DNA from 4 places in the Sporosarcina sp. GTC18466 genome. Region 2 is predicted to be linked to each of the others. Evidence: riboswitches for the same ligand, from Rfam matches in the RefSeq annotation. Region 2 holds a riboswitch; each other region holds the start of a gene.

What was found. Region 2 has a riboswitch for thiamine pyrophosphate ahead of thiM (hydroxyethylthiazole kinase). Riboswitches for the same ligand answer to the same signal wherever they lie in the genome.
Region 1: it holds a riboswitch for thiamine pyrophosphate, as region 2 does, so the genes downstream of both, thiT (energy-coupled thiamine transporter ThiT) here and thiM (hydroxyethylthiazole kinase) in region 2, are expected to answer to the same signal.
Region 3: it holds a riboswitch for thiamine pyrophosphate, as region 2 does, so the genes downstream of both, thiC (phosphomethylpyrimidine synthase ThiC) here and thiM (hydroxyethylthiazole kinase) in region 2, are expected to answer to the same signal.
Region 4: it holds a riboswitch for thiamine pyrophosphate, as region 2 does, so the genes downstream of both, ACZ5FK_RS05515 (thiamine phosphate synthase) here and thiM (hydroxyethylthiazole kinase) in region 2, are expected to answer to the same signal.

The regions. Positions count from the first base shown of each region.
Region 1 is NZ_AP044037.1:2,864,066-2,871,987, forward strand. It holds gene ACZ5FK_RS14160 (amidase family protein) at 1-232, shown strand, start outside; gene ACZ5FK_RS14165 (DEAD/DEAH box helicase) at 293-1,474, shown strand; gene map (type I methionyl aminopeptidase) at 1,536-2,282, opposite strand; gene ACZ5FK_RS14175 (magnetosome magnetite crystal formation protein family) at 2,373-2,714, opposite strand; TPP riboswitch at 2,818-2,919, shown strand; gene thiT (energy-coupled thiamine transporter ThiT) at 3,006-3,563, shown strand; gene ACZ5FK_RS14185 (tryptophan-rich sensory protein) at 3,652-4,368, opposite strand; gene ACZ5FK_RS14190 (M3 family oligoendopeptidase) at 4,530-6,332, shown strand; gene ACZ5FK_RS14195 (GNAT family N-acetyltransferase) at 6,340-6,885, shown strand; gene ACZ5FK_RS14200 (beta-class carbonic anhydrase) at 7,013-7,588, opposite strand; gene ACZ5FK_RS14205 (hypothetical protein) at 7,653-7,790, opposite strand; gene ACZ5FK_RS14210 (aminopeptidase) at 7,892-7,922, opposite strand, start outside.
Region 2 is NZ_AP044037.1:1,362,829-1,370,750, forward strand. It holds gene ACZ5FK_RS06635 (ABC transporter ATP-binding protein) at 1-420, shown strand, start outside; gene ACZ5FK_RS06640 (ABC transporter ATP-binding protein) at 365-1,396, shown strand; gene ACZ5FK_RS06645 (ornithine cyclodeaminase family protein) at 1,932-2,924, opposite strand; gene ACZ5FK_RS06650 (MFS transporter) at 2,921-4,261, opposite strand; gene ACZ5FK_RS06655 (helix-turn-helix domain-containing protein) at 4,462-4,989, shown strand; gene ACZ5FK_RS06660 (hypothetical protein) at 5,084-5,536, shown strand; TPP riboswitch at 5,744-5,851, shown strand; gene thiM (hydroxyethylthiazole kinase) at 5,952-6,767, shown strand; gene thiD (bifunctional hydroxymethylpyrimidine kinase/phosphomethylpyrimidine kinase) at 6,764-7,606, shown strand; gene thiE (thiamine phosphate synthase) at 7,569-7,922, shown strand, end outside.
Region 3 is NZ_AP044037.1:2,642,258-2,650,179, forward strand. It holds gene ACZ5FK_RS13050 (DUF4362 domain-containing protein) at 1-216, shown strand, start outside; gene ACZ5FK_RS13055 (cupin domain-containing protein) at 324-944, opposite strand; gene ACZ5FK_RS13060 (GNAT family N-acetyltransferase) at 1,130-1,906, shown strand; TPP riboswitch at 1,984-2,099, shown strand; gene thiC (phosphomethylpyrimidine synthase ThiC) at 2,243-4,018, shown strand; gene ACZ5FK_RS13070 (hypothetical protein) at 4,037-4,207, shown strand; gene ACZ5FK_RS13075 (hypothetical protein) at 4,328-4,768, shown strand; gene ACZ5FK_RS13080 (hypothetical protein) at 4,781-5,194, opposite strand; gene yiaA (inner membrane protein YiaA) at 5,270-5,737, opposite strand; gene ACZ5FK_RS13090 (hypothetical protein) at 5,923-6,132, shown strand; gene ACZ5FK_RS13095 (hypothetical protein) at 6,129-6,566, shown strand; gene ACZ5FK_RS13100 (DUF4385 domain-containing protein) at 6,583-7,029, shown strand; gene ACZ5FK_RS13105 (hypothetical protein) at 7,097-7,612, opposite strand; gene ACZ5FK_RS13110 (DMT family transporter) at 7,718-7,922, opposite strand, start outside.
Region 4 is NZ_AP044037.1:1,106,545-1,114,466, forward strand. It holds gene hpf (ribosome hibernation-promoting factor, HPF/YfiA family) at 664-1,224, opposite strand; gene ACZ5FK_RS05505 (PilZ domain-containing protein) at 1,337-1,738, opposite strand; gene ACZ5FK_RS05510 (methyl-accepting chemotaxis protein) at 1,772-3,259, opposite strand; TPP riboswitch at 3,471-3,579, shown strand; gene ACZ5FK_RS05515 (thiamine phosphate synthase) at 3,656-4,261, shown strand; gene thiS (sulfur carrier protein ThiS) at 4,258-4,461, shown strand; gene ACZ5FK_RS05525 (thiazole synthase) at 4,463-5,230, shown strand; gene ACZ5FK_RS05530 (ThiF family adenylyltransferase) at 5,227-6,243, shown strand; gene fliT (flagellar protein FliT) at 6,289-6,642, opposite strand; gene fliS (flagellar export chaperone FliS) at 6,639-7,040, opposite strand; gene ACZ5FK_RS05545 (flagellar hook-associated protein 2) at 7,090-7,922, opposite strand, start outside.

The sequences.
Region 1 (7,922 bases), 1.5 Mb from region 2:
AAATGGTGTCGATGTCCTGGTCTTCCCGCAAGATCATGGCTGCAGCTTCAGCGCTGCGGCGGGATACCCGGCAGTCACCGTCCCTTCTGCGTTTTCGGATAAAGGGGAACCGTTCAACATCACGTTCTGCGGCCAGGCGTGCACGGAATTCGAGCTGATTGGCTACGCCTTTGCGTATGAGCAGAAGGTGAAAGGACGGAGGAAGCCCCGAGCCCTGTTCGAAAGTAGTTGAAAAGAACGGCCATAAAGTCCATTATTAACGTATAGGAAACGTTTGAAAGCGGGGATGGACATGTCCTTTTTGGATACGATGGACAATAGGATTAAGAAGAAATGGAACTTTGCGGAGCCGACTCCGATCCAGGAGCAGATGATACCCGAAATGATTGCCGGAAAGGATATTGTGGCGGAATCGCCGACAGGGACCGGCAAGACGCTTGCTTATGTACTGCCGATCCTTCAAAAGGTCGACGGTTCCAAGCAGCGGACCCAAGCGCTCATCATGGCACCTTCCCAGGAACTCGCCATGCAGATCGTCAACGTTATCCGTGACTGGACAGCTGAAACGGATATTACGGTGACGCAGCTGATCGGCGGTGCCAACATGCAAAGGCAGATTGAAAAGCTGAAGAAGAAACCGACCATTGTAGTCGGGACACCGGGCCGGATTGTCGAACTGGTGAAGGCGAAACGGCTTAAAATGGCCGACATCGAAACAATTGTCCTTGATGAGGGCGACCAATTGCTGTCAAGGGATTACCGGGTCCTCGTAAAGAATTTGATTGAGGGCGCCAGTCCGGACCGGCAAGTTGCGGTAGTCTCAGCGACCATCACAGACGAAATTGAACTTGTCGCAAAAAATCTGATGAACGACCCTGCTCGATTCCGGGTTTCCCTGGATGAGATGCCTATAACCGCATCCATCGAGCATTCATTCATCAAGACGGACGCCCGGGATAAGACGGATTTGCTGCGGGGGCTCTCCCATATGGAAGGCATCCACGCGCTTGCGTTCATGAACAATGTCGATCAGATCCGCATGAAGGAGATCAAATTGAATCACAACGATGCGCCGATCGCTGTCTTGTACTCGGATATGAGGAAGTTTGAACGGCAGGAGACATTGGAGCGGTTCCGTAAAGGCGATATCAACATCTTGATTGCTACGGATCTTGCGGCCAGAGGATTGGACATTGACGGACTGACGCATGTGATCCACGTGGATGTCCCGCATACGATCGAGCAATACATCCATCGTTCGGGCAGGACAGGACGTGCAGGGCGAGACGGGGAAGTATTGACCCTTCTTTCATACCCGGAGGAGAAGGATTACCGGAAGCTGACGAAGCAATTCAAACCTGTGCAGAAAATCTGGTACCATGGCAAGCTGATGGAAGGGAATGCGAAGACGAAAACGGAGACTGCCGTGAAAAAATCGCCTTCTAAAAAGAAGAAACAGCCGCGCAAGAAATAACGCGGCTGGGCATATAAAGAGACCTGGAACGCTATCAATGCGATCCAGGTCTCTTTTGGCATTATAGTTCAGTCAAGATCATCGGCCCGTCTTTCATGACGATAATCGTATGCTCGATTTGTGCAACTAAGGATTTATCAGGCGTCGCGAACGTCCAGCCGTCACTGAGCTCAATAATATGCTCAGCCTTTTCGGAGATGAACGGCTCGACCGCCAGCACCATGCCTTCAGTCATCAAAGTCTTATCCCATGCATCATAATAGTTCAGGATATGCTGCGGCTCTTCGTGGAGAGATGTGCCAATACCGTGGCCGGTCAAGTTCTTGATGACCGTTAGCCCATTGTCGCGTGCTTCACGTTCCACCGCTTTTCCGATCTGATTCAGCCGTGAGCCGGGTTTCACTTTCGTCATTGCCCGGTCGAAAGCGCTTTTCGCAACGTCACAAAGTTTCTGTTTCCGCTCATCAGAAGCACCTACGACGAATGAGATGCCCGTATCGGCGAAATAACCGCCGAATGATCCCGAGACGTCAATATTCACAAGATCGCCTTCCTGGATCACTTTGGAACCCGGAATGCCGTGGGCCACTTCATGGTTGACACTGATGCATGTGTAGCCTGGAAAATCATATTGATCGATCGGTGCTGAGACCGCTCCTTTTTCGGAGAACAGCCGGCCGCCGATTTCATCCAATTCTTTTGTCGTAATGCCAGGGACCGTGGCCTCTTTCATCGCTTCGCGAATCTCTGCGACGATCCGGCCTATCTTCTGTAACGCTTCGATTTCTTCAGTTGTTTTGACTATCATCTTTACAAGTCCTTTCTGCTCGCATTGCTTTACCATCCATAACTATATCATACGCAGCGGATGTAGAAATGGATGATGCATCCGCTTGGTTCACTTCATCACTTTCACGCCCTGGTAGATGTTCCATACAATTACAACTAGCGTCAATGCGCCGTATATGAGAAGAAACAGGAAAGGGGCCAATCCCCAAAAATCGAAACGTCCAGTCACGATCGTGTTAAGACGCTGTTCGAATGACACAAGGGAGAATGAAAAGATGATGAAACCCGCAATCAGGACAACGACCGGTATGAGATGTGAAAAGAGCGATCGTTTTGCGTTCATCTTCACTTCATGGTCATTGGAAGCGAAATAAACGACAACCGGCAATAGCAGCGGTGAAAAGAATATGCTGAAATAACACAATGCGGATAGTATTTTATTGTTGGCCAATAGGAAAACCTCCTTTTGCGAAAGATTCCGAGTAGAAGTATTTCTTCTGCTCATCTTGTTTCCAATTGTCCCATCATATACAATGAAGGCGACAATTGAATTACAAGACCACAAGGGGGGCCGTTTCTGGCTGAGATTGGACGCATGTCCTGACCCTTAGAACCTGTAAGTTCGCACTTGCGTAGGGATGTGGATGGAAACAGGCATACATAACGAGATGTCCCGGTTCTATCCGGGGCGTCTTTTTTTGTCCGTTTACCGTATCCCTCCAAAATCAAAGGAGGAGAAAAAATGGATCGTAAACGTCTTCAAATGTTGTTGGAAGTTGCTATTTTGGGAGCATTGTCTTTCGTGCTCGATCAGATTACGCTGTTTAAAATGCCGCAGGGAGGGTCGATCACCTTGTCCATGCTGCCGGTCATCGTCATGGCATTCCGCTGGGGACTCGCCGGAGGCATGCTGACAGGATTGCTGACAGGTACTCTGCAGGCTGTAATCGGCGGCACTCTCATACATCCTGTCCAGGGGTTCCTCGACTACTTCGGATCATATACGGTCGTCGGCCTTGCAGCAGTGACGCTCGGCTGGTACCGGAAAGCCATGGCAACCGGCAATAAAGGCGGAATGGCTGCAGCTGTCATTGCAGGAACAGTGATCGGCGGGCTTCTTCGCTACCTTTGCCACTACATCGCTGGAATCGTATTTTACGCACAATACGCAGGTGATCAGCCTGCATGGCTTTACTCATTGATCTATAACGGTTCCTTCATGATTCCGTCCATTATCCTATGTTCAGTAATTGCCGTTCCGCTGTTTGCTTCTTCACAGCGTTTGCTAAAACATGCATAACATGAAAGCCGCCCTCCAGTCTATGGAGAGGCGGCATTTCTTCGTCCTCCCTCCGGATAGTGGAGAACCATGTATGAAGGTATTCAAGCTATTCCCGTTTTGGGTCCCGCAGAAACAGGAAGCTTGCCGCAAGAACGACAAGCAGGAAAATAGCGGCGGACGATACGAATAACTCATCCGTGCCGTTTTTAACAGCTATGCCCAGGAAGGTCCAGATATACACAAGGATAAATACATAATCTCCGTGGTGATACATAAAATGTAGAGCTACAGCCGCACCGATCGTCATATATATGACCGTCCACAGCGGATCGCTGAGCCCCCATCCCGACCAATCATGCAACATCAGAACATATACCAGATTGGAGATGAAGGTGACGGAGGTCCATGCGAAGAACAAAGAGATAGGCGCCCGTTTCGCAAGTTTATTCTCCCGGGAAGGGTAAGTGAAATAAAAAATAGTCAAGGTCAGCAGCAAGGCAGCTTTGACTGCGAGCGACCAGTTGAATTGCTCGAATTGCCAAAGCAGCATCCAGGCAATTTGCAGCCCGCATGCCATGAGAAACAGCACAACCCGCCGAGGCATGAGCTGCGTCTGATCAGATCGGCTCTTGCTGATCCAATAAAAAAGCGATCCATATATGGCCACCCATATGAGAAAGACATAATGGGCCGGATTGAAGAGCACCGGAAGACGGCCGGTAATTTCATTCGTAGTAGTGCCATTCATTGAAAACATGGTGACTGCCAAATTACAGGCGATGGCAGCGACCAATGTAAAAGTCATAAGCAGTAATTTAGACATTCCAAATCCTCCTATATACAAGTATACATAGGAAAGGGCTAAGATGCGCAGGAAAGTATGAAGAATCAATTACAATTCATTTATTTCGATTCCCGAATAGTCGTGGTATAATGAAATGGCAGGTTTTTTTAGAATCTTAAAAATGAATCGGGGGAATCGGCATGACAAAATTAGCGTACTCACAAGTATGGGATTTGGATGTGTTTTTCAAAGGGGGCAGCGAATCTGAGGAGCTCCGCTCGCATTTGGACGAAGCATCGGATAAAATTAAGGCATTCGAAAATAAAGTGAAGGAATTCAGTGTACCCGCATCCCGCGATGATGCTGGACGGGTTGTGGACCTTCTGGAAACGATGAAAGAAACAGCGGTCCACCTTCGCCAGGCTGGCGCAGTCATCGGATGCTACCTTGCGGCTGACACGAAGGATAAAAAAGCGCTCGTCCTCCAGGCGGAGACAAGCACTCTGAGCGCACGCTTCTCAACGGCAGTCCTGGCACTTCAGCAGATGCTTGCGAAGATTGAAGAATCTGTCTGGACTGAGCTTCTCGAAACAGAAGAATTGAAGCAATTCGGTTTCATCTTGAAGGAATGGCGCGAGGAAGTGGCGATGAAGCTTTCAGAAGAAGAGGAAAGCCTGATCACTGCACTCAGTGTCGACGGCTATCATGGATGGGGCCAGTTCTACAACCAGCTGATCGGTGACATCAAAGTGAAAGTCACAATCGACGGCGAAGAGAAAATCCTGTCTGTCGGCCAGGCGAATAACTTGAGCTCAAGTGAAAGCGAAGAACTGCGCAAAAACACATTTGAGGCACTTGAGGATGTGTGGAGCGACCGTGAGGACTTCTTTGCGACGACACTGAACCACCTTGCCGGATTCCGTCTTGCCATCTATGAGAAGCGCGGCTGGGATTCTGTCCTAAAAGAGCCGCTGCTCCGCAACCGGATGAGTGAAGAGACACTTGACGCAATGTGGGGAGCAATCAGTGCGAACAAAGAGCCGTTCGTCCGTTACCTAGGCCGCAAAGCTGAAATGCTCGGCAAGGAAAAGATGGACTGGTATAACCTTGACGCTCCTGTGACTGCCTCCACTAAGAAGATGGAGTACCAGGAAGGTGCGGAGTTCATCCTGAAACATTTCGGTGAATTTGGACCAGAACTGGAAGCTTTTGCGCGTAAGGCATTTGAAGACAGCTGGATTGAAGCGGAAGACCGTCCGAACAAGCGTCCAGGCGGATTCTGTACGGGCATGCCGGCATCTGAGCAATCCCGGATTTTCATGACGTACAGCGGCAGCATGTCGAACGTCGCCACACTTGCTCATGAACTCGGTCACGCATTCCATTCGTATGCACTGCGCCCGGTTCACTTCCTGAATCGCCAATATGCGATGGGCGTTGCGGAGACAGCTTCGACATTCGCTGAAATGATTGTCGCCGATGCATCTGTGAAGGCAGCCGAGTCCAAAGAAGAGAAAATTGCACTTCTTGAAGATAAGATCCAGCGCAGCGTTGCATTCTTCATGAATATCCATGCACGCTTCCTGTTCGAGACTAGATTCTATGAAGAACGAAAAAGAGGAGTCGTGCCGGCATCCCGCCTGAACGAATTGATGGCAGAGGCACAACAGGAGGCTTACGGCGGAGCGCTTGATACGGTCCACCCGCATTTCTGGGCTTCTAAGCTTCATTTCTATATTACAGGGACGCCGTTCTATAACTTCCCATATACATTCGGTTATTTGTTCTCGCTCAGCATATATGCGAAGGCGCTCTCCGAAGGGGAAGGATTTGAACAGAAATACATGGCGCTATTGCGCGATACTGCGGTGATGTCAGTCGAGGATCTTGCGATGAAACATCTTGGAGAAGATATTACAAAGCAAGAGTTCTGGGCTAAGGGTGTCGCGTTATGCGCAGCTGATGTGGAAGAGTTCTTAAAATTGACAGCCGAAGAAAGGTGATTGGCCAGTGATACTGCTTGAAGGGCAAACTTGTTATTTACGGATATTGACAGAGGAGGATGCCGGAATCTTCACCGACATGCTGATTGCGAACAAAGAGTATTGGACGGTATTTGAGCCGAGGCATGACCGAAGCTATTATACCGTGGCTGTGCAAAGGCAGAAGATCAGGGAATCACTTTACCAGATGAGGGACCGGAGAGAATACAATTTTGGCATTTTTGACTCGGAAACGAGCAGGCTCATTGGACATATATCCCTTTACAGCATTAAACGTTTGCCGTTTTCAAGCGGTTTCGTCGGGTATTCGATTGACGAGCGAGAGACGGGGAGAGGACTTGCGACAGAAGCGGTCCGGATTGTGACGAAGTTCGCATTTGAAACGGCCGCACTGCACCGGGTCGAAGCGTTCGTCTCTCCCCGGAATTTCGGGTCTGTGAGAGTGCTCGAGAACGCCGGATATTTGCGGGAAGGCCTTTTGCGGAAGCTCCTCTACATTAATGGCGTCTGGGAAGACCACTATATGTACGCCATGCTGGAGGATGAATTTTGAAAGGGTAAGGCCGCCTGGCGGAGACTGGTTACACAAATAAAAAGTCGATTCCTGTAAGAAGGAATCGACTTTTTATTTGTAGCCGGCGAACTTGCAGACTTAGGGATATTTCCCGGGGAATACTATGTCATTGTTTGGCGTTTAACTGATATCCGTCAACGATGACATCGAGTTTACCAGTAGCAGGATCGACGACAAGGCCGTGAACAGGCACTTTTTTATCCATTAACGGGTGGTTATGGACGACATCCACGCTCCGTTTGACGCTTTCTGTCACATCACTGAAGCCGCGAAGCCATTCTTCCATATTGATGCCTGAGTATTCAAGAGTGGAGAACAGGCTCCGATCTATGCCTCTGTCGACCATTTTCGATATGATCGATTCCGTGTCGATGGAACTCATGCCACAATCGTGGTGGCCGATGATATAGACTTCATCCGCCTGCAGTTCGTAGACAGCAACGAGAATGCTCCGCATGATGCCGCCGAAAGGATGCGTCACGACCGCTCCTGCACTCTTGATGATCTTGGCATCTCCATTTTTCAAGTTCATCGCCTTAGGCAATAATTCAATCAAGCGAGTGTCCATGCAAGTCAGAATGACAATCCGCTTGTTCGGAAATTTGGTTGTGGCATACTGTTCATATTCCTTGTGATCCACAAACTGCTTATTAAATTCAAGAATATTCGTAAGGTTTGTCATGCAGTTGCCTCCAATTCTGATAAAAAATCTCCATATAAATAAAAGAGTCGCCGGATGGCAACTCTTATTTTACGTCCGGCTTCGGATCAATCCGTTCAGCATCTGAAGAATTGAGGGCCTTGCGGAGGTAGTGCATTGTAAAGTATGCAGCAATACCAAGAACGACCATGTAGCCGATAACTGTTGTAAACATCAAGCCCATCTAAAAGACTCCTCTCTATGCAATAGATATTCCTTGCAAGACCATTATACTATAATCCGCTGTATAAATTAAGTGGCGTTTACACGCATTTGTGGCGTATTTTAGAAAGCCCAGTTTCCGCCGCGGAAGATC
Region 2 (7,922 bases):
ATCACGCACGATCTCGGGGTCGTCGCGGAGACATGCGACTATGTTGCCGTCATGTACGCGGGGCAAGTCGTGGAGTATGCGGACGTCGTGACGCTGTTCGAGCGGCCGAAGCATCCGTATACGATCGGACTTATGAATTCCCTGCCGCGGCATGATGTCGAGGTCGAGGAACTGGAACCGATCCGGGGCAATGTGCCGAACCCGAAAGAGATGCCGATCGGATGCCGGTTCGCGCCGCGATGTCCTGCGGCAACGGAGCTGTGCAGGCAGTCATTGCCTGATTTAATGAAAGATCATGACGGGAATGACGTCCGCTGCTGGATTTATTCCGATAAATGGGACGGGCCGAAGGAGGTGGAAGTGTATGGAGAGAAACGAATTGCTGAAAGTGGAAGGGCTGAAACAGTACTTTCCGATTAAAGGCGGCTTCATGGGCCGGACGGTCAACCACGTCAAGGCTGTCGATGATATCAGCTTCACCGTCTATGAAGGCGAAACGGTCAGCATCGTCGGGGAATCCGGGTGTGGTAAATCGACGACCGGGCGCGCCATCCTGCGGCTTGAGGAACCGACGGAAGGATCTGTCATGTTCAATGGGGAAGAGCTGACGACGCTGTCGAAACGGGAGATGCGCAAACAACGGAAGGACTTGCAGATCATCTTCCAGGATCCATACGCGTCCATCAACCCGCGCCAGACCGTTTCCGATATCTTGAATGAAGCGATGGCCATCCAGAACGTGCTCCCCGCCCGCGACCGGCGCGAGCGGATCATCGAGCTGCTCGAGACGGTCGGGCTGAATGAATACCAGGCGGACCGCTACCCGCATGAATTCTCCGGCGGGCAGCGCCAGCGGATCGGCATCGCCCGGGCGCTTTCCGTCAATCCGAAACTCGTCATTTGCGACGAAGCGGTCTCTGCACTCGATGTGTCAATCCAGGCGCAGGTGCTCAACTTGCTGAAAGACTTGCAGAAGCAATACCGACTGACCTATCTTTTCATCTCGCATGACCTCGGCGTCGTGCGGCATATTTCGGATCGTGTCATCGTCATGTATCTCGGGAAGATTGTGGAGATCGGCGACAAGCGCTCGATCTTCGACAATCCAAAGCACCCGTACACGAAGGCGCTTCTGTCCGCGATTCCGGTTCCTGATCCGACGCGGGAGAAAAAGCACATCGTCCTCACCGGCGACGTACCTTCCCCGATCGACCCGCCTGCCGGCTGCCGGTTCCACACCCGCTGCCCGTTCGCGCAGGAGAAATGCCGGGTGGACACGCCTGAGCTGAAGACCCATCTCGACATGGAAGCCGGCCACGAAGCCGCCTGCCATTTCGTTGAAGAGATCGAGCGCGGCACTATCGAAGCACGAGGATTTGAGGAAGCGATATATTAATATAGTAGAAACCCTGCCAGCGGATTGTGCGCTGGCAGGGTTTTCTAATTGGTGCAGTATTCGCGGGAGCTACTCTTCTGTACGCGGATATTGTATTCGCGCTGAAGCCTTTGACCATTTTTGCTGGTTGCTTACTTTGGATGGTCGATTGCTTGTTTTTGGTGGCGTGTTGCTTACTTTGCTAGGCTGATTGCTTCTTTTGAATAGTGTGTTGCTTGCTTTGTGGGATTGATTGCTTACTTAACAGGTACTGTTGCTTACTTCTCGCGGCGTGCAATTTTAGAAAGCTGATTGCCGCTTTTCGCGGTGCGCGATTTTAGGAAGCTGATTGCTTACTTTTCGCGGCGTGCCAATTCAAGCTGGCGGATTGCTTACTTTCACATGCTTGCTGCTTGTTTCGGCAGGCCGATTGCTGCCTTTTCGCGGCGGTTGCTCACTTTGCGCAAGGCATTGCTTACTAAGAAGGACCAGTTGCTTCCTTTAGGGCCTCCATTGCTTACTAATGCGCCGCACAAGCCTGAAGTTTGTTTGACAATCAAATATCCACCCGGACGCCAAGCCCTTCCCGTTCCGCTTTCTCATAGACGCCTTTTGCGACGGCCATGTCGAAATAAGCGGCGCCTACGCATTTGAAGAAGGTGATCTCCTCTTCGTTTTCCCGGCCATCCACGACGCCAGCTGCCAGCTGATATAGCTCGCCATGAAGATCATCGAATGACCATTCTGTTTCGCGCGCCGCGTGGATGAGCTCTCCCGCCTCTTCCTCCACTCCATGCGTATCGTCTGCCACGATTTTCGAGCAGCGCTGGATGAATTCCGTATCCACTTCCTGCATATGCGGCAAATAGGAGCCGACGCCGTTGACATGAGTGCCCGGCTGTACGGCTTTTCCTGAGAATACCGGCGTGACGGAACGCGTGGCGCAATTGATAATGTCCGCCTGCTGTACCGCTTCGTCGACAGCTTCGACGATTTCCACGCTCACGTCTTCCCCGATCCTCTTCTCTGCGCGAAGTCGCTTTCCGAACGCTTCCGCTTTGGAGCGGGTCGGGTTGACGAGCAGAATTTTTTTGATTTCCCTAACCGCCAGTACGCCGAGCGCCTGCTCATACCCCATGCCGCCCGTGCCGATGACGCACAGGACGGATGCCTCTTTTTTAGCGAGATGATCTGTTGCAATCGCACTCATGGCGCCTGTCCGCAGCCTCGTCAAGTAAGAGGCGTTGAGCAATGCGAGATGGCGGCCGTCCTTGGCGTCCGTCACGAGGACGACTCCTTGTGTCGTCGGCAGCCCGCTTTTCGGATTTTCCGGGAAAATGGACACGGTTTTGCTTGTCGCAATCCCCTCCGCGAAGTCTGCGCATGGCATATACAGAACGGATGCATCCCTTTCTGGAAATTCGATGACCGTCCGAAGCGGATTTTCCACCTTTCCTGCCGCCAGCGATCCGAGGACGCTGCCTACGTCCCGGATCGCCTCCTTCATTCCATACATATCCATGATCTGCTTTTCATTCATCGTAATCATTTTTGAACCAGCTCCATATTGTTTTCCTTCTTCGATTCAACCGTCTCTTGGGCAAGTGTGATTTCGTCTAAATTCTGATCCTTTCGGTCGCGCACTGCCCAGATGGCTAGCAGCGACACCATAGCGGTAAAGATGATATAAAGGGCAACCGGTACATACGAATCGTTGAATTTTAGCAATAATGCCGCAGCGATCAATGGCGCCGTCCCTCCGGCAACCGCCGCTCCAATCTGGTAGCCGAGCGAAATGCCAGTATAGCGGACTTCAGCCGAGAAGATTTCCGAGAACATCGTTCCTAGCACCGCTGTGATCGGAGACCAAATGATGCCGAGTCCAATGATGGTCGCGAGGAACATCATGATATTCGACCCTTGGTGCAGCATCCAGAAGTATGGGAAGGCGAAAAGTGCCATCGCAACAGCTCCATAAATATAGAGCGGCTTTCTTCCGACTTTATCCGACAGCCGGCCCATGATGGGAATCAAAATCGTCGTGATGATCGTTGCAATCATGACGGCCATCAGCACTTCATTGTTTGAGTGGCCGACATTTTTCGTCGCATACGATACGACGAATGTGCCGAAGATATAGAACGGCGCCGTCTCGACGACTTTCGCGCCGACTGCGATCAGCACTTCCCGCCAGTGATACTTGAACGTATCGACAACAGGCACTTTCGGGATGGATCCTTCCGCCTGTACCTTCTTGAACGAAGGCGTCTCTTCGATGCCTTTCCGGATCCAGAGGCCGAACAGGACGAGCAATGCGCTTAATAAAAATGGCACACGCCAGCCCCAGCTCATGAATGCGTCTTCCGGCAGCAATGTCATGACGGAAAGTGCGAACGTACCGAGCACCATCCCGATCGTGACCCCCATTTGCGGGACAGAGCCGAACAAGCCGCGCTTTTCCTTCGGAGCATACTCGACTGCAAGAAGCATCGCGCCTCCCCACTCGCCGCCAATCCCGAGACCTTGTATCAAGCGCAGTGTGATCAACAGGATCGGAGCCCAGATGCCGATTGCGTAATACGTCGGCAAGAGCCCCATACCAAATGTCGCGACACCCATCAGGCTGAGCGTCAGGACAAGTGTTTTCTTCCGGCCGATCCGGTCACCGATATGGCTGAAGATGACCCCGCCGAGAGGACGGATAAAGAACGATAGCGCAAATGATGCGTAGGCAAGGATCAATCCGATCGATGGATCCTCCGCCACGAAGAACATCGTGTTGAATACAAGAGCGGCGACCGTTCCGTATAGGAAATAGTCGAACCATTCGATGGAACTGCCGACAAGGCTCGCGATCAAGATGCGCCGCATATCCTTTTTCTGCATGATAAAAATCCCCCTTTGTAATTAAATTGAAGTGATACTTCAATTAGTAAATAAATAGAAAAACCGGTTGCAACTATCGACACGCAATGTTCGAAAACGCTTCCAATTGCCGAATTGAAGTAATGCTTCAATTATTGTATAATACTACGGGAGTTCAAAATTTCTGTCAATGGTATTTTTTAAATAAAGGATGATAGTCCATGACCCAGCACCTCGGAAACCGTATTCGGGCAGCGCGGAAAGACCGAAAGAAAACATTGAAGGACATTGCCGATGCGACCGGTTTCTCCATCAGCTTCGTGTCCCAGCTCGAGCGCGGGAAATCCTCCGCTACCCTTGAGTCATTAAAAAAGATTGCCGCCTCGCTCGGCATGAGTCCCGCTCATTTCTTTGAGGAGCCTGAAGGCAGGCCGGATGGTTCTGTGATGGAGGAGCGGATTGCTGAGTACGGCATCCATTACCAGAACCTTGCACCCGGGTTTTCATCCCCCGACTTCATGCCGATGAGGATCACCCTAAAACCCGGCGAACAAGGCGGGCAGCCAATCACCCACCCCGGCCACGAATTCGTCTATGTGCTCGAAGGGATCCTGTCCGTCGAGCTGTCGGGCGTGAGACGCGAGCTGTCAGCCGGTGAATCGCTGTTCTATGATGCTTCGGAATCCCACTACTGGCATAACCCGGGAGACGTGGATGCGTATTTTATCTGTGTCAGTTCGGATACGTAAGGACGTTTGGTTGGCGGGTTGCTCACTTTTATAGGTTGATTGCTTATATTTACAGGCGGTTGCTTACTTGGACCAGCCTGTTGCTTGTTAATCAGTGCGTGTTGCTTACTTCGCAGGAGTGATTGCTTCCTTTTCGACTGCGATTGCTTACTTCTTCAGGCGTGACGTCTTCAGCGGGCGCATTGCTTACTTGGGCGGGGTGTTTGCTTACATTTACGGGCCGGTTTCTTACTTCAGCCGGCCTGTTGCTCATTCTCTGGCGGGTATTGCTCACTTTACAGGATTGGTTGCTTGCTTCAGGGGTGATGTTGCTTACTTCTTCAGGCGTCACAAGTTGAGCAGGCGGATTGCTTGCTTTTATAGGTTTATTGCTTATTTTGGCAGGCCGGTTGCTTACTTGAACCGGCCTGTTGCTCTTTATCTAGCGGATATTGCTCACTTTATGGGACTGATTGCTAACTTTACAGCTGTTATTGCTTACTACTTCCAGCGCGATATTTTGAGCGAGTGTATTGCATACTTTAACTGGCCCATTGCTCCCTTTTAACTGTCCATTGCTTAATTCAGCAGGCTGATTGCTTACTTTATGCCGCCCATTGCTCACTTCACGATGCTGCTTGCTTCCTTTCTACGTTCATTGCTCATATCAGCATGGCTATTGCTCACTTTGTGCCTCGCAGCATGATGCATGGATCCCCCACTAAGTTCCCCTCTCTCCCAATCTATGATATAGTGTTGTTGAAAACTGAAAAGAGTTGACCACTAGGGGTGTCTTTGTGAAAGACTGAGACGTGTATCGATGCGCGGACCCTTTGAACCTGATCTGGATGATACCAGCGGAGGGAAGTGGATTCGCATGTCTACTGATGGTGACTTCTGCTTACATTGCGAGCCGCTTCCTCAACGTTGTCGTTGATGGAGGCGGCTTTTTTGGTTTTTAGAATGAACGGGGAGTGATGTTGATGATCAACCAAACCGAGACAGGATTCACATATCTGGAGGAACTCCGCCTGAAGAATCCGCTCGTCCATTGCATGACGAATATTGTCGTGGCGAATTTCCAGGCGAACGGCTTGCTGGCTGCAGGTGCGTCGCCGATCATGGCGGATGCGCCGGAGGAGGCGGCGGATGTTGCCGCTCTTTCCTCTTGCACTCTGCTGAATATCGGGACGCTGAATGCTGCGAAAATCGATTCCATGCTGCGGGCCGGAAAGAGCGCGAACGCGCACGGCCGCCCTGTCATACTCGACCCGGTCGGCGCGGGGGCGACCGCTTTCCGCAAGGAGATGACGGCCCGCCTGCTCGAAGAAGTCGATATTGCCCTGATCCGCGGCAATGCCGGGGAGATTGCAGCTCTTATTGGAGCTGACTGGTCGGCGAAAGGAGTCGACGCAGGTGCTGGGTCTGGAGATGTCCCGCGCATGGCGAAAGACGCGGCCGCACGCTTTGGGTGCATTGTAGCGGTGACCGGGGAGACGGATTTTGTGACGGATGGGAAAGCGGGAGTTTTCATCCACGGAGGCAGCGAACTGATGACGCGCATCACGGGTTCCGGCTGTCTGCTAAGCGCCCTTTCCGCTGCATTCCTGGCACTTCATCCGGAAAATTCGCTTCACGCAGTTGCTGCGAGTCTCGCCTATTATAAGCGGGCGGGCGAGCGTGCCGCCGCGCAAGGACGCGGGCCGGGCGATCTGCCTGTCCATTTGTTGAATGAATTATATGCTCTCACGGATGATGCAGTTAATTATGGCGAAATACTGAAGGAGGAATTGGCATGACACATGCAGTTGCACTGACCATCGCAGGATCGGACAGCGGCGGAGGGGCCGGCATCCAGGCCGACCTGAAGACGTTCCAGGAACTTGGGGCTTTCGGGACATCCGCGCTCACCGCCATCACGGCCCAGAATACGCTCGGCGTCCACGCGGTGCAGCCCATCAATCCGGGAATTGTCGCCGCCCAGATCGACGCCGTCTTGTCGGATTTCCGCGTTGGCGCAGCGAAAACCGGTATGCTCTTTTCGTCTGACATCATCGAAGCGGTTGCCGGCAGCCTCAGCCGGCACGCAGCCTTCCCGCTCGTCGTCGATCCGGTAATGATCGCGAAAGGCGGCGCTTCCTTGCTTACGGATTCCGCGGCGGAGGCGCTCAAAGAGCATCTGATACCGCGGGCCGCCCTGCTGACGCCGAATGTACCGGAGGCGGAGGCGCTGACGGGGATGGAGATCCGGACATTGCAGGAAATGGAGCGGGCTGCAGAGAAATTGCTCGGGATGGGATGCCGCGCAGTCGTGATGAAAGGCGGGCACCGCAGCGATACGCCTTTTGCTGAGGACCTCGTCGTGACGGGCACCGGCGAGCGATTCCTCATGCGCACGCCGCGGATTGCGACGAAGGATACCCACGGGACAGGCTGCACATTCGCGGCCGCCATCACCGCTGAACTTTCAAAAGGACAGGCGCTTCCGGACGCCATCATCACTGCGAAGAAATTCATCCATGCGGCGATTGAAGACGGGCTAGGGCTTGGGAACGGGCACGGGCCGACAAATCACGCGGCCTACCGCCTGCTCGGGAATGATGCGATGGAAGGAGTGGAACTCATTGAGAGACATTGATCTGTCGGTATATTTCATCATGGGATCGATAAACGCGGAAGAGCCGCTGGCGGTCCTCGAAGCAGCGCTGGAAGGCGGCATCACCTGCTTCCAGCTCCGCGAGAAAGGCAAAGGGGCGCTCACAGGTTCCGAAAAAACCGCTTTTGCGGAAAGCTGTCAGCGGCTATGCCGCGCGTATGGCGTGCCGTTCATCGTGAATGATGATGCGGCGCTTGCCCTGGAGGCCGGGGCGGACGGCGTCCATGTCGGCCAGGATGACGCGATGGCTTCCTCGGTGCGCGAATGGATCGGCCCTGATAAATGGCTGGGCGTTTCC
Region 3 (7,922 bases), 1.3 Mb from region 2:
GACGGTTCCGTTTTTCATCTTGAAATTGACCGTTCCGGCAATAAAGAACGTGGGGACAAGCCGGCGAAAGAGAAACTGTCTTGCACAGAGCTCGAACGCGAGGAGGGAGAGCAGCTGTTCAGCTATTCGCTCCAGGGCTGTCGTTCTGAGTCCTCTACTGATCAATTCACGTTGCTGAACATCTTAAAGGAGCAGGAGATGGATCACGATCATTAACCTTGCGGAACGTAGAGTATGGAGGATTATCGATGTCCTACAGTTCCATATGCAATAAAAGCAAACCAGGCACCAATACGAGCGGGGCCTGATTTGCTTTTTACAGCCTAATATGGATAATAGCCGTGATAGGGCGATCCGGTCTGGACGGGAAATCCTCCGCCCGGCTGCCTGCATCCTGCTGGAGGAGCGATGATGACCCGGTCCTTGATCGGCGCGAATGCTTGCTGGACGAGCCGTTCATCCAGGCAATACGCCTTAGCGAACACTTGCGGCGGGGTCACTCGTAAAATGTCCGATCCCCAGACCGTATCCAGTTTCGCTGTGTCATAGATGGTGAGGACGTGCGTGTTCTCTCCACTTGCATTAAAATAATGCCACCAGCCTTGCGGAATTGTCACGGCTTGCTGTGGGCCGATCCGGTAGCTGATCAATTCATTTGTCTTGGGATTGATCATCGACACGACCGTCTCACCCGTGATACCGTAAATCAATTCATCTGCGTTTGAATGGTAATGAGGCTCCACGCCATTGTCTCCGCCCAGAAAAACATCTAACAGAACTACATTGCCAAGCGTCTTCAGTTGCTCCTGGCTTAGTACATTTATATAATTGCGTTCATTTTTCGTGAAAAACCGGCTCTTGCTCAAATCGTAGGCATACTGCAAATTCGGATCTTTGAAATCCACGTCATGCTTCTCGATGATTCCATCACTCCCTTGGGCCATGGTCATTGCCTTTCTAAGGTATGCGAAGGCCCGGAGTCATGTGAATGAAAAGGCCCGAAATGCTGCCGTTTGAAAACCGAGAATGTGCTATCCTTCCTGAATGGATACGGGCATGTTGATGTTGACTGGGCAAAAGTGAGGTATTATCAACTGATGGATGAGTTTTTTTAGAAGGAGGGATCCGCGTGAATCGGCAACAGATCCTGGATTTATATGATCATGAATTGCGGCGCCATCTAGTGACGCCAGGCTATATCCGGGAAGAGACGGAGCACGTCATCCGTCATGTCTCACAGCACGGCGAGAGAGGGTTCATCATCGCATCCGATGTGAATGAAGAGAACGCAAGCCGCGTTATACGGGAGGAACTCGCCTATTTCAACGGGCAAGGCTCCGGGTTCGAGTGGAAAGTATACAGCTATGACAAGCCCGGCAACTTGAAGGAGCTTCTTGAAACGGAAGGGTTTGAGTGCGAACCTCCTGAGGCGCTCATGGTTTTGGAAGTGGAAGAGAGCCATCCGCTCGTGACCGGAGATGCTCCCTTGACGGTAACCGAAATAACAGACGAAAAGGGCATCTGCGAAATCATTTCACTCATGGATTTCATATGGGCGGATACGCATGATGAACTGGGAACCCGGCTCTGGCGAGATAAGCAGAACGATCCCGACTCGCTTTTCCTATATGGACTTTATGAGGGGGACAAGCTGATCAGCGCCTCGTGGATGTACTTTGAGGAAAACTCATCATTCGCGAGTCTATGGGGCGGCTCGACATTGCCCGAGTATCGCAAAAAGGGCTGTTACACATCGATGCTCTCCGTACGGGCAAAGAAAGCATGGGAACACGGTTACCGGTTCCTCACAGTGGATGCCAGCCCGATGAGCAGGCCGATTCTAGAGAAGTACGGATTTCAGTGCCTTGCGCAAATGGCAGGCTGCCAGTCGCCTGAAAGAGGGTAAAGTTGCATTACAAATCAAGGAAGAACTTGACATTGCATAAATGTCAGGTAAACTGAAAGTGTTCGAACAAATGAATACTGTTGAACTAGGGGTGTCCGGATAGTCCGGACTGAGAGGGAAAAGCGATGATTTTTCCTAACTCTTTGGACCTGATCTGGCTCGTACCAGCGTAGGGAAGTTTCTCTTAAACATAATTTGGCATACGGCAGACGTATGTGTTTAAGACCGGGTCCGCATGATGAGGATCCGGTCTTTTTGCGTCTTTGCGGGCTCAAATTCCCTGTATTGGATAGAGTCATAGGTCACCCGAATAAAAAATGAGGGGACGATGACGAAATGACAAAAATGACAGAAGACACACCGATTCACATCCATTCCTGCTTCCCGGCAAGCCGGAAAGTATACGTGCAGGGCAGCCGAGAAGATCTCCAGGTGCCGATGCGGGAGATCGAATTGTCGCCGACGATCACAGAAGAAGGCGAGTTCGACAACCCGCCGTTCCGTGTTTATGACACGAGCGGCAAATACACCGACCCTGCCCATGAAGTGGACATCCGCAAAGGCTTGCCGGAACTCCGGAAGCCATGGATTTTAGAACGCGGAGACGTCGAGGAATACGAAGGTAGAAAGGTGAGGCCCGAGGATAATGGATACCGAGCTGGAAAAGAGAAGGAGCATGAGCAGTTTCCGCTCCTGAAACGCAAACCGCTCCGGGCGAAAGCCGGAAAGAACGTGACGCAAATGCATTACGCGCGAAATGGGATCATCACGCCCGAAATGGAATTCATCGCAATCCGTGAAGGGCTGGATGCGGAGTTTGTACGGTCAGAAGTCGCAAGGGGGCGTGCGGTCATCCCTTCGAACATCAACCATCCGGAAGCCGAGCCGATGATCATCGGACGCAACTTCCACGTGAAGATCAATGCGAACATTGGAAACTCAGCCGTCACTTCGAATATCGCACAAGAAGTGGAGAAGATGACGTGGGCGACTAGGTGGGGTGCAGACACGATGATGGACCTGTCGACTGGTAAAGACATCCATACAACACGGGAATGGATCATCCGCAATTCGCCGGTCCCGGTCGGCACGGTTCCGATCTATCAGGCTCTTGAAAAAGTGAATGGAAAAGTGGAAGACCTTTCGTGGGAAGTGTTTCGCGATACGCTGATTGAACAGGCAGAGCAAGGCGTCGACTACTTTACGATCCATGCTGGCGTACTGCTCCGCTATATTCCGCTCACTGTGAAACGGGTCACCGGGATCGTCTCGCGCGGCGGGTCCATTATGGCGCAGTGGTGCCTCCTCCATCACCAGGAGAGTTTCCTATACACACACTTCGAAGAGATCTGCGAAATCATGAAAATGTATGATGTTTCCTTCTCGCTCGGAGACGGCTTGCGGCCGGGCTCGATCGCGGACGCCAATGACGAAGCGCAGTTCGCGGAGCTTGAGACTCTCGGAGAACTGACAAAGATCGCATGGAAACACGATGTCCAAGTGATCATCGAAGGGCCGGGACATGTCCCGATGCATTTGATCAAAGAAAACGTGGACAAGCAAATGGAGATTTGCGGGGAAGCACCTTTCTACACGCTCGGACCGCTGACGACAGATATTGCGCCAGCGTATGATCACATCACATCTGCAATCGGGGCGGCGATGATCGGCTGGTTCGGCACCGCGATGCTTTGCTATGTGACGCCGAAGGAGCATTTAGGATTGCCGAACCGGGAAGATGTCCGGGAAGGGGTCATCGCGTATAAAATCGCGGCCCATGCGGCAGATCTCGCGAAAGGGCATCCAAGTGCGCAGAAGCGCGATGATGCACTTTCAAAAGCACGATTCGAATTCCGTTGGCGTGACCAATTCAATTTGAGCCTGGATCCGGAGCGGGCGATGGAATACCACGATGAGACGCTGCCAGCAGAAGGGGCGAAGATTGCGCACTTCTGCTCGATGTGCGGCCCGAAGTTCTGCAGCATGAGAATTTCGCACGATATCCGTAAATACGCGGACGAGAAAGGGCTTGACGGGATGACTGCCATTGAAAAGGGCATGGAGGAAAAGGCGAAGGAGTTTCAAGAAGCCGGAGGACAAATCTATACTTGACGGGAACGAGGGATGGGCATGACGGTGATCGACCGGCTGCTTGCGGACATTGCCGAAGGGAAACAGCAGTTGTCACGGCTGGAGAGGGAACTCAAAGAACTTCAGGATCGTTGCGTGCATGACTTTCAAATGGCACGTTCACATCAGATCTGCCGCAAGTGCAAGCTTGTGGAGAATTACCACTATTAATCAAGAAAGATGCCGGGCACGAAACATTTCCGGCATCTTTCTTGATGTATGAAACGAATCGGCTGCACGGTCGTATATATACATAAAGCAGAAACCGATCAAAATGCGAGGTGGATTTCTATGTTTACAAAGAAAAAGAAAGACAGCGAGACTGTGTTTTACAATGTTGGCATCTATGTGCCTGACACCGTCTCTGATGAGACATACATGGAATGGGACGAACAGCTGGCTGACGCGGCTGATAATGTAGGGACGAGTGAATTGATTGAGCTTGCCGAATATGACCAAGCCGTGATCGCTGACATAAAAGAACGTTTTTCCCATGTCGATGTGACAAGACGCTTTTTCATGATCAATAAAATAGACCATGAAGCCATCCGCAAAGAGGTCGAGCAGCTCGAGAAGGAGAACAAATGGCGGAAGTTGTTTGGGCGGGTCAGTGCCGAGGAATACGCCGAAGCGGAAGACCGGATTGTCTCAAGTCCCGAGCGGGCATTGTGCTGCACAAATGATCTGTATGAAGCGACCCGCTTTTTGGCAGACGCGGCAAAACGGGACTGAGCCGCGCCGCTTCTAGTAAGACAAGCTGCCGAGACTGATGGTATCCTCCCCGGATGGCCCGCACCCCGAAAGCAACAGCATTCGTCCGCCGTAATCCATATCTAAAGACGTGAACGTGCCGCAAGTGCCAGTTTGGACAAACTCTTTCTGTTTACCGTCCAGCTTATATTCCTTCACAAGAATCCCGCCGCTCTTCCGGCGCAATTCAAAACGTTCCTGCACCGCCGTCAAAACGTCCAGCCGATTATTTTTTCCGGCGATAAAGGAATCCGCGGCCTGGTGGTTTTTCACATTGCGGTCATAGGGGTTCCTCAGATCGATCAAAAGCGGCGCTTGATGATGAAATGTAAATAAAAGTGCGATAAAAAGAGCGGCAGCTACACACGCAGCAATGGCCGCTGCTTTGAATGAAATGCGACTTTCCAAAAGGTATCCCTCCATAAAAAACGACCCGTTGCCAACTGAGCAAATGCGGGTCGTTTATGACGTCACTGGCGAACATCAACGCGCATCGCGGGCTCTTTGCGTATCTCTTACATTCTTTTGCACCGTGATGGCCGAGAAGACACTGAGGACGAACGCCATTGCATAAAAGCCTTTTTCACTAAGGATGATGCTCCCCGCATTATACAGGCCGATTGCCATCAGCGCGATCGCAACGACAAGCGCAAACCAGCTGATGCCATAATAGATCGCCGTGACTGGAACACCTTCCTCCCGGTCGCGTACTGCCTTTTGCAAAGAGACGGCGGCATACAGGCCAAAGATGAGGACCGCGAAATAATAGCCTTTCTCATTCAATTCCATGGATGCGTTGAATAAACCGATCAAATACGCACCGGCTCCGATCAGCAACGCGGCAATGGAAGCCCCTTTGAAAGCGGATGTCGGTTCGCCCTCCCGCCGTTCCTGGCGTATTTTCGGTTTGGCATCCTCTGGATCCTGGATCTTCTCTTTCTCCTCCGTTATCAAATTGTTCCATCTCCTTTTTACTTATCATATCCAACGGAGTGCATGCAGGCAATTCATTTTCCATGAATGCGCCTTTACTCCCGGCAAAGTGAATAGCCCCTTTTTCGTGAAATGTACATGTCCTGAAAGACATGAAACATCCTGGCTGCCGAAACGTACTTGAATGGAAAGGAAGTGTCGTGATGAAGCATACCATTTGGCTGGCGGCTTTCTTATGTCTGCTGATCATAGCGGGTGCCACCTATTACTTGGTTCAGATGGAAAAAAGGCATGAAGAGAACATGGCAAAAATACATGATTGTTTCAAAGACTTCAGGGAGACTGTCGTCATCAGCAAAAGAGATGGGGAGCTGACATGTAAGAAAGGAACAGGCGGAGGTGGCGGGCGATGAAGATCCTGATGGGTGTCGCTCTCATGGCAATGCTTGCGCTTGCTGCAGGTATCGTGACGTATCGGTTGTACAAGAAGGAACTGAAGTCGAAAGATTGGTTCCAGGCGGTGTACTACGAATTCCTGCCTGTTGAATGCCCCCATCTGGTCCGGATCAAATTAGTGGATACGGGCTGGAGATTTTTATTTAAGATGCGTAAGGAGCAGAGCGTGACCATCCAGGCGGGACCGGCAGCCGGAACCGTGACAAAGGAGCAATTTCGTTTGGATTGTCCGGAATGTGGGAAAAAACGCTGGTTTGTCCTCAATAACAAGAATGAAGTGACAAAGAAATTATTTACCTTACGTATCAAATATATGGTGATCGGCCTAGCCGGGATTGTGATACTGCTCGGGATCACCGGCAACTTGCTGAATTGGCTGCTGGGATTCTGATAAGGGAGGACAGGACATGTCATTCGACTACAATCTGGATTACAAAAAACTTGATCTACGGAAACACCCCCACTTATACCGGGTCGGCCGCGGTGAACAGGGCGTTTTGCTGGTGGAACCATATAAAAGCGAGATTTTGCCCCATTGGAGGTTCAAGACTCCGGAAATCGCAAAAGAATCAGCTGAGGCGATCTATGGACTTTTCGAGGAATACCGGAAACAGGATGACTTTGTCGGAATGGATATGGCGAGAAAATTCATCCAGATGGGATACACGCGCGCCCGGCGGTACGCCAATCATAAAAGTGGAAGGAAATACGATGAGGAGGGCAAGGAAAAAGAGCGGCAGATCGATCCTGTAAAAGCGGAATCGGCTGCTGTCTTCAAGGGTTACTGGGACCGCATCCGGGAGGATCAAGACTACTTGGAACGCAAAAAAGCGCATCAGAAGGAATACGGATGACAGGGGGAAGGCCAAGTGCTCTGTGAAAGTCACAGGGGTTACGAGCGCTTGGCACATGATTCATATCTTAATGGGATTGAGTTCTGATAAACAAATCACGATCCAGCGCATTCACCCGGTGAGTCACATATTGGAGTTCTTTCGTCAAACGGTCTTGCACTTCAATGGTATTCGTGGAAAGCACCTCAAATTGCCCGCCGATCCCGTCGAGCTTTGTGTCGATTTTATCAAATCGCCGGTCCACCTCTTCAAAACGGAGATCGACTGCGTCAAATCGCCGGTCCACCTCTTCAAAACGGAGATCGACTGCGTCAAATCGCCGGTCCATCCCTTCAAAACGGCAATCGACTGCGTCAAACCGCCGGTCCACCTCTTCAAAGCGGGAATCGACTGCGTCAAACCTGGTATTCATGTCTGCTCTCATCATCTCCATGTCAGACTTCACCGTCTCCATGTCAGACTTCATCATCTCCATGTCAGATTTCAACGTCTCCACGTCTGTCCGTAACATAGTTACATTCGCTTCCAGTGAAGAAACCTTCTCCAGCACTTGACCCATCATTTCCACCAATTTGTTTTCCATCTTCTTCACCTCCTCTACCTATCAGTATAGCCGATTTTAAAGAGCAGGACTAGCTTCATTGCAAATCCCCTGTCTGGACAATTGAGCCAGGCAGGGGATGTATTGTCATTTCTTCGAAAGTTCGGCAGGCACTTCTTCGCCCTCCTTGTTTTTCAGGAACATATAAAGCGAAGCGCCGAAAATGATCAGGTAGCCGATTATGCTATATACATCTGGCGCTTGACTGAGGAAAACGAAACCGAAGACCGCCGTAAAGACGACTGTAAAATAGTTGAACACGGAAATCTCTTTTGCGGGTGCGAATTTATAC
Region 4 (7,922 bases), 260 kb from region 2:
TTGTTGTTAGATTGCTTTGTTTAGCTGGGCCGTTGCTTATTATTGGCGGTTGATTGCTTCGATTGAACGGATGATTGCTTACTTGGCGGATAGCGCGTTTTTCACAAGAGAGATTGCTTGCTAACACGCTGTTGTTGCTTCGCAAAAGCAAGAAATTGCTTACTTTGGAGTCTGATTGCTTCTTTCTGGCGGGCGGTTGCTTCATTAGGCCGGCTGATTGCTCGTTCGGCCTGATCATTGCTGACTTCGCAAGCCGGCAACTTTACAAACGAGGTTCTTTATTTGATTGCTTACTATCAAGTCCTGATTGCTCCGAAAACGCAAGACATTGCTTACTATTCAGCCTCATTGCTCCTTACTGCGGAGCGATTGCTTAGTTCAGCCGGCTGATTGCTTCGTTTGGCTTGGTCATTGCTCACTTCGCAAGCAGGCAACTTTTCAAAACGAGTTTCATCGGTTGATTGCTTACTAACAAGTCCTGATTGCTCCGAAAACGCAAGACATTGCTTACTATTCAGCCTCGTTGCTTCTTTCTGCCGAGCGATTGCTCACTTCAGCCGGCTGGTTGCTTCGTTCGGCCGGGTCATTGCTCACTTCACATACCCGTCCGCCGAACACATCAAAAAGCCCCCCGGGATTGCTCCCCGGGGGCTTGCTGATTCATTAATTTGTCTCGATCAGGCCGTACTTGCCGTCTCTTCGTTTATAGACGATGTTCGTGCCGTCTGATTCGGCATCGGTGAAGATATAGAAGTTATGGCCTAGCATGTTCATCTGGAGGATGGCCTCTTCCTGGTCCATCGGCTTGAGGTCGAATTGTTTTGTGCGGACGACGTTGAACTCGTGATCATCCTGCGCCATGTCTTCGTCCTCACGCTCCCTCTCGACGGATTGAAGGAATGCTGCAACGCCTTCACGTTCGCGGAATTTGCGGTTCACCCTTGTTTTGTACTTGCGGATTTGGCGCTCGAGCTTGTCGACGATCAAGTCGACGGCCGCATACATGTCGTCGTGGCGCTCTTCCGCCCGCAAAGTCAGGTTTTTCATCGGGATGGTAATCTCCACTTTAGTCTGTCTGTCGTTATAGACTTTCAGGTTGACGTGCGCTGTCGCGTTCGCCCCTTCAGTGAAGTAGCGCTCGAGCTTGTTCACTTTCTTCTCGACGTATTCCCGAATAGCTGGTGTAACCTCAATGTTTTCCCCGCGGATGTTAAAGTCTAGCATATGAACTCCTCCTTTTATGATCCGTTGGTATATACTTCTCCATATTGCCTTTCAAATCCTTCTTCAAACAAAGAATTTTTTCAGAAAAAAGTCGAAATGTGGCGAAATGGCGTCACGGCTTCGTTTTCTTCTCTTTCCCCGACTTGATCCGGAGCTTCAGCTCGTCGACGATCAGCTTTGACGTCGCCGCGTCTTCCGCAAAATGAAACCCGTACGTGAAGTGGTCATCGGCCCGTTTCTTCCACTGGATCGTGCCGTCGAGCGTAATCGGCTGTTCATACAGCGTGAACGTCAGGTGCAGGTCCACATCACCCGGACCGCCCGGGATGTCGTATGCCGCTTCCAGTTTCGCGCCGCCCGAACTGATATCGAGCAGCCGGCACTTTCCGGGGCTTGACATGGCGGAACGGTCTGCGCCGACGAAGATTTTGAACTCCGCTTCAAGAGGCTCTGAAAACGTATGCCTGAAATATTCCGTCCGCTTGTATAACACGGTCAACACGCTCCATTCCATCGGTCCTGCTGACTTCATTATACCAAAGACGAACTAGTTTTGCAGTTCGGACCCTTCCACGAGTCCCCGCGTCCGCTCCACCGTACCTGCAAGCGTCCTCGTGATCTGCTCGTTGTCACTGACTGCCGCATGTACCGTCGCATTCACTTCCTCGACGGACGCGCTTGACTGCGCAAGCAGGTCGGCGAACGACCCTGTCATCCTGCCGATATCCGCCGTCTCTTCCGCCACCAGCTTCATTTTAGAATCAAACCTCTCGAACTGCTCATGGAACGCCCCCAGCGTCTCGTGCATGCCGTTGATCTTCCGTTCTGCCTCGACTGTGCGCCTGGACTGCTCCTGCAGCCTGCCCATGCTCTCCTCTAGATCATGCCGGGACTGGCTGTTTGTCTGATTCACGTCCGTCAAATTCGCATTGATCTCTTCCAGCGTCTCAGATGTAAGGGCGGCGAGCTTCCGGATTTCCTCTGCGACAACCGCAAACCCTTTCCCGTGGACCCCTGCGCGAGCCGCTTCAATAGAGGCATTCAGCGCCAGCAGGTTCGTCTGGTTCGTGATTGCCGCAATCGACTTCGCGAGTTCATTCGTCTTCTTGATATTTGCCGTCAGCGAATCAAAGGAACCATTCAGGCCTTCCAGCATCGAGCCAACCCCTTCCATGCCAGCCCGCACGCCTTGCACATCCTTGACGACCCCGCCTGAGTGGCTCTGCATCTGGGCGGAAGAGTGATTCATATCCCGGCTCTCTTCCTGCATCTCCAGCAATGCCGCCTTCGCCCGATCCGTTTTCTGTGCAATATCCGAGATCTGGCCGGATTCCCGCTCCACGGACGCTGCAATCACATCCATCACTTCAAGCAATTCATGCTGCGATTCCAGGTTCCTTTTTGCGGCCAGGCCGATCTCATGCAAGTCGCCGGCTACCTGTTCAACGCCGTCATTCAATTCACGACGCTTTTTCCTCTCCTCCTCCGCCCTGCGGTTCTGCTCCGCCGTGAACACGCCAACTTGCGCTTCCAGTTTCTTTGTCTGCCTGATCTGGATGAACAGCCCGGCGCCAAGCAGCAGGAAAACCAGCATCAGGCTCCCCTTGCTTTCCGCAATCTGCTCCTGGTACGGATACCGGGCGAGAAATGTAAGCAAGACTAGCAAAGACAGTGCAAATCCATATCCCATGATGGCGGCTGAAATATGCACGCTAGCCAGGCCAAGCATGAAAAAGGCGATGCCCGCCGTTGCGATCGACGGGTCCCCGATCCAGCCGTTAAAGATGGCGGCACCTGCCGTGAAGGCGAACACCGCCCACGGATATGCCACTTCCAGCGGTTTGGATTTCAGCGCAAGCAGATACAGAATCAGCGCACCCGTCACCGGAACTGCCATGCTGGCCGTCTTCAGACCGTCCTGGCCTGTCGCTAGATAAAAGAGCGTTCCAATCAGGCTGGAAGCCCCCAGCGTCAAAAATAAGATTGTATTCTTTTGAGCATAACGCTTCCGCTGCAGCACCTGCACATCTTCCATTGTTCTCCCTCTTTCCAGCTGCAACATTCTTTAGAGCAGCTACTTTTTCCTTATCTTGTATGTAAATCGTATCATTACTGAACAGTCATTCATATAGTCATTCCTTACCAATTAACGATGAGAAACACCTATCCGCCATTGATCGTCAGACTCCTCTTGCAGCCTATCCAATTGAATGCTATGGTAGTAGACGAATTGAACTCCATACATAATTGACCATTAGGGGAATCCTTTACAAGGACTGAGAGAAGAGTGCGGCTCTGATACCCTTATCACCTGAACAGGTCTGTACCTGCGGAGGGAAGTGGCTTTTTTCAGGCGCTTTTTATACAGATCCGCCGACCACTTCGCTTCTTTTAGCAAGTGGTCTTTTTTGTATGTTTAAGGAGGGGTGTTATGGAGCTGATCGGCGTGACGAACGACCGTCTGCCCGCCCATAGGTTGGCTGAGGTGCTATCCGAAGCGGGCCCCTATTTGGACAGGGTCATTTTGCGGGAGAAATCAAAGACGGACCGCGAGCTGGCGGGGTTGATTGAAACACTTCTGGACAACCAGGTTCCTAAAGACAAGCTGATTGTCCACGGCCGGGCCGATATTGCGAAAATCTTCAAGATGCCGCGCGTCCAGATGCCTGGGCACGGTATTCCGCTGCCGCTTGCCGCGGAGCATTTTCCCGGCATCCGGTTCGGCGCTTCCGTCCATTCTACCGAGGAGGCGGAGCAGGCGCAGGCCGGCGGGGCGGACTGGCTCCTGTACGGCCATCTGTACAAAACGCGGTCGAAAGAGGGCCTTGCGGGGAGAGGGACGGATGAATTGGCGGAGCTCATAAAGGCCGTCAGCATTCCGGTGTACGCGATCGGCGGAATCCAGCCGGGCCATGTGAAACACCTTCAGGAAATCGGGGTGGCGGGCATCGCGGTCATGTCATCGATTTTCGGTGCCCCCGATCCAGTCCGCTCCGCCCTTTCTTATCGACATCAATGGGAGGGAAGCGAGGAATGAAAACGATCACATTGAACGGATTGCCGCGCGAACTGCCGGCCGACGTGGGGACTATCCACGAACTGCTGGATCATCTAGCGATTTCGGACCGCATCATGGTCATCGAGCAAAACCGGGAGATCCTGGATAAAAGCAAGTATGATGCGCCAATCAAAGACCGTGACCAAATTGAAATCATCCATTTTGTAGGAGGCGGATAAGATGCTAACAATAGCCGATAAGACATTCACATCAAGATTATTGCTCGGAACAGGGAAATACCCTTCATTTGAAACCCAAAAAGAGGCGGTCCGCGTTTCAGAAGCCGAAATCCTGACATTCGCGGTCCGGAGAATGAACATCTTCGAACCGTCGCAGCCGAATTTCCTCGAGCAGCTCGATCTGTCGAAATACACATTGCTTCCGAACACAGCAGGCGCCAAAACGGCGAAAGAGGCCGTGCGAATCGCGAAACTCGCGAAAGCGTCAGGACTTTGCGATATGGTGAAAGTGGAAATCATCGGGTGCGACCGTTCGCTGCTGCCCGATCCGGTGGAGACGCTCCGCGCGAGTGAAATGCTGCTGGAAGAAGGCTTCATCGTCCTGCCGTACACGTCGGACGACGTCGTGCTCGCAAGAAGACTTGAGGAACTCGGCGTCCATGCGATCATGCCGGGTGCTTCCCCGATCGGTTCAGGCCGCGGCATCTTGAATTCGCTCAACCTGTCCTTTATCATCGAGCAGTCAAACGTCCCTGTCATCATCGACGCGGGCATCGGCTCGCCGAAAGACGCGGCGCATGCGATGGAGCTCGGCGCGGACGGCGTATTGCTGAACACCGCCGTTTCGGCAGCGGAAGATCCTGTCAAAATGGCGCACGCAATGAAACTGGCAATCGAAGCAGGCCGTCTTGGATATGAAGCGGGGCGGATGCCGGAGCGCGATTACGCTGTCGCCAGCAGTCCGATGGAAGGGTTGATCCCGAATTGAACAGCCGCTATTCGCGGCAGGAATTGTTCCAGCCGATCGGGAAAGCGGGCCAGGAGAAACTCCGGGAGCTGCGCGTCTTCGTCATGGGGGCGGGAGCGCTCGGTTCAGCGAGTTCCGAAATGCTCGTCCGGGCGGGCGCCGGGAAACTGACCATCGTCGACCGGGACATCATCGACTGGACCAACTTGCACCGGCAGCAGCTGTACACGGAGCAGGACGTCATCGACCAGCTGCCGAAAGCCGTTGCCGCAGAAAGGCACTTGCGGGCGATCAACCGGGACACTGACGTGACAGGCATCGTGGCGGATGTCACGGCGGAAAACATCCTTGACCTCCTGGAAGGCCATGACGTGATCGTCGACGGGACGGACAATATGGAGATCCGGCTGCTGTTGAACGACGCGGCGATCCAGCGCGGCCTTCCTTATTTTATGGGCGCTTGTGTCGGAAGCTACGGGCTCACCTACCCGTTCGGCATAAGAGACGGACAGCCCTGCCTCCATTGCCTGATTGACACATTGCCGTCCCATATGATGACGTGCGACAGCGCAGGCGTCATCAGCCCGATCGTCGTCACCGTCGCTGCCCGGCAAGTGGCGGATGTGCTGAAATACGCGGCGGGCGAAAGTTTTGAGCCACGGCTTGAGAGCAGCGATCTATGGAATGGCGAGCGTTCTTCAATCTATGTGGACGCGCTCCGGAAACCGGATTGCCCTAGCTGCTCGGCGGACCCTGTCTATCCGTTTCTAAATGAAGGAACGGTAACACGCACCGCGGTGCTTTGCGGCCGGGATACCGTGCAACTCACCTATCCGAAAAGCCGGCAGTTTGACTTGAACAAGGTAGCCGCCAGCATCCGCCCGGTCGTCCAAGGATTGAAAGTGAACAGCCACCTGGCCGCATTCGAATTCCAAAACAGCCGCATCGTCCTGTTCAAAGACGGCCGCGTGCTCGTGCACGGGATGAAAGACACAGGGAAAGCGCGCAACCTGATGGCGACATTGCTCGGATAAATACAAACAGCGGCGGAGAATCAGATGGATTCCCGCCGCTCTTCGTCATTGCTTCGTATCATAGAACATGCCGTCCCGGCCGACTTTGGCGTACGGATTGACATAGCTCTTCATATTTTCCTTCTTCGACTGCGCCGCGGTGATATCCGAGCGGATCGCCTTCGTGAAATCGGTCAGCGCCGCAAGCACGCGCTGCTCCAGCCCGACGAGCTCCTTGCCGAGCGCTTCCTCTTCCGGCGTGAACGGGGGCTGGATGTCCTGCTGCAGGCGGTCCCGCTCATCAAGAAGCCGGTCGACATCTTCGATCACCGCATCCCGGCGGTCATCTGACACGTCTTGCGCAAGCTTGAGCAGCTCCAGTGAAATCCCGCGCCACTGCTCCATCGCAGGGCGGATCATACTTCATCCATGCCGGCGTACTGCTTCGTCCGGTTGATCTGGATCACTTGCTTCCACGTGTCGCGGAACTCCGTGACGATCGTAGCCGCCTCATCGTAGTACGCCATGTTGTTCTGGATATTCGCCTCGAGCAGGCGGTTGTTCACGAACTCATAGAGCACCATCATGTTCTCAGCGACCGGCACCGACGTATCAAGCGTCACCATCAGCTCCGACATGATCGCCTGCGCCTTCTGCGTCGCCGTATTCTTCTCCTCGATCGAGCCTGACTCGAGCGCCTTCTTCGCCTGCTGAATGAACTTCAGGCAACCGTTGTACAGCATAAGCGTCAATTCGCCGGGCGTCGATGTGTTCACCGAGTTGTTCTGGTACGTTGCGTACGGATTGTTAATTGCCATTATTGCTTGTCTCCTTCTAAAGGGAATTCCATGGATTTAAAGGAATCAATTACGCGCCGCCAAATGCATTCATCAAGCTTGCTGACTGTGCATTTGCCCGCTGGATCGCACGTTCCATTGCCGTGAACTGCTTCCAGTAGCGGTCTTCTGTCATCTTCAGGCGTTCTTCAAAACGCTCGATTTGTTTATTGATTGTTTTCATTGTACGGCCGAGTGCGAACGTATCGCTGACTGCACCGCTCGTACCGGCTTTTTCGGTAAGAACTTTCCTCGTGTCGTCCATAGCCTTCTTGAACTGTTGAGCAATGCCGCCTTTATCCGTTTCAGTCGATGACTTGGAGAACAGCTCAGCTACCCGGTTAGGATTTTCCGTAATGGCTTCGCGAAGCTTATCCTCATTGATTTGAAGCTTCCCATTCTCTTTGAAATCCTTAATCTGTTCAATTCCGATATCTTTCAAGCTAATAGACGTGCCATCAGAAAGTTTCACCTGTTCGCTTACCGCCTGACGCAGAGTGGTCAAAAGGTTTGAGATAGAAGGATCATTGCGCAGGGTACCACTCTTTGCCTTTTCCTCCCATAGTTCAATCTCTTTCTCTTTCATGTCCTTCTTTTGTTCATCAGAGAGCGGCTGGTAGCTTCGATATTTCGGTTCCCTAATTTTCGCATTCAGCTCATCAATCATTTTATTATAATCATCCACAAACTTAACAACTGTTTCGACGATTTTGTCGGTGTCAGGAGCAGAGCTGAAAGTGACTGGTCCTGTTGTGACTTGTTTAAGGTTCACTTCAAAACCGTTTATCGTAAATGTATTGGAACTGCGCTCAGTAGTCAACCCATTAAATGTAAATTCAGCATTTACCCCTGCAGTGTGTTCAG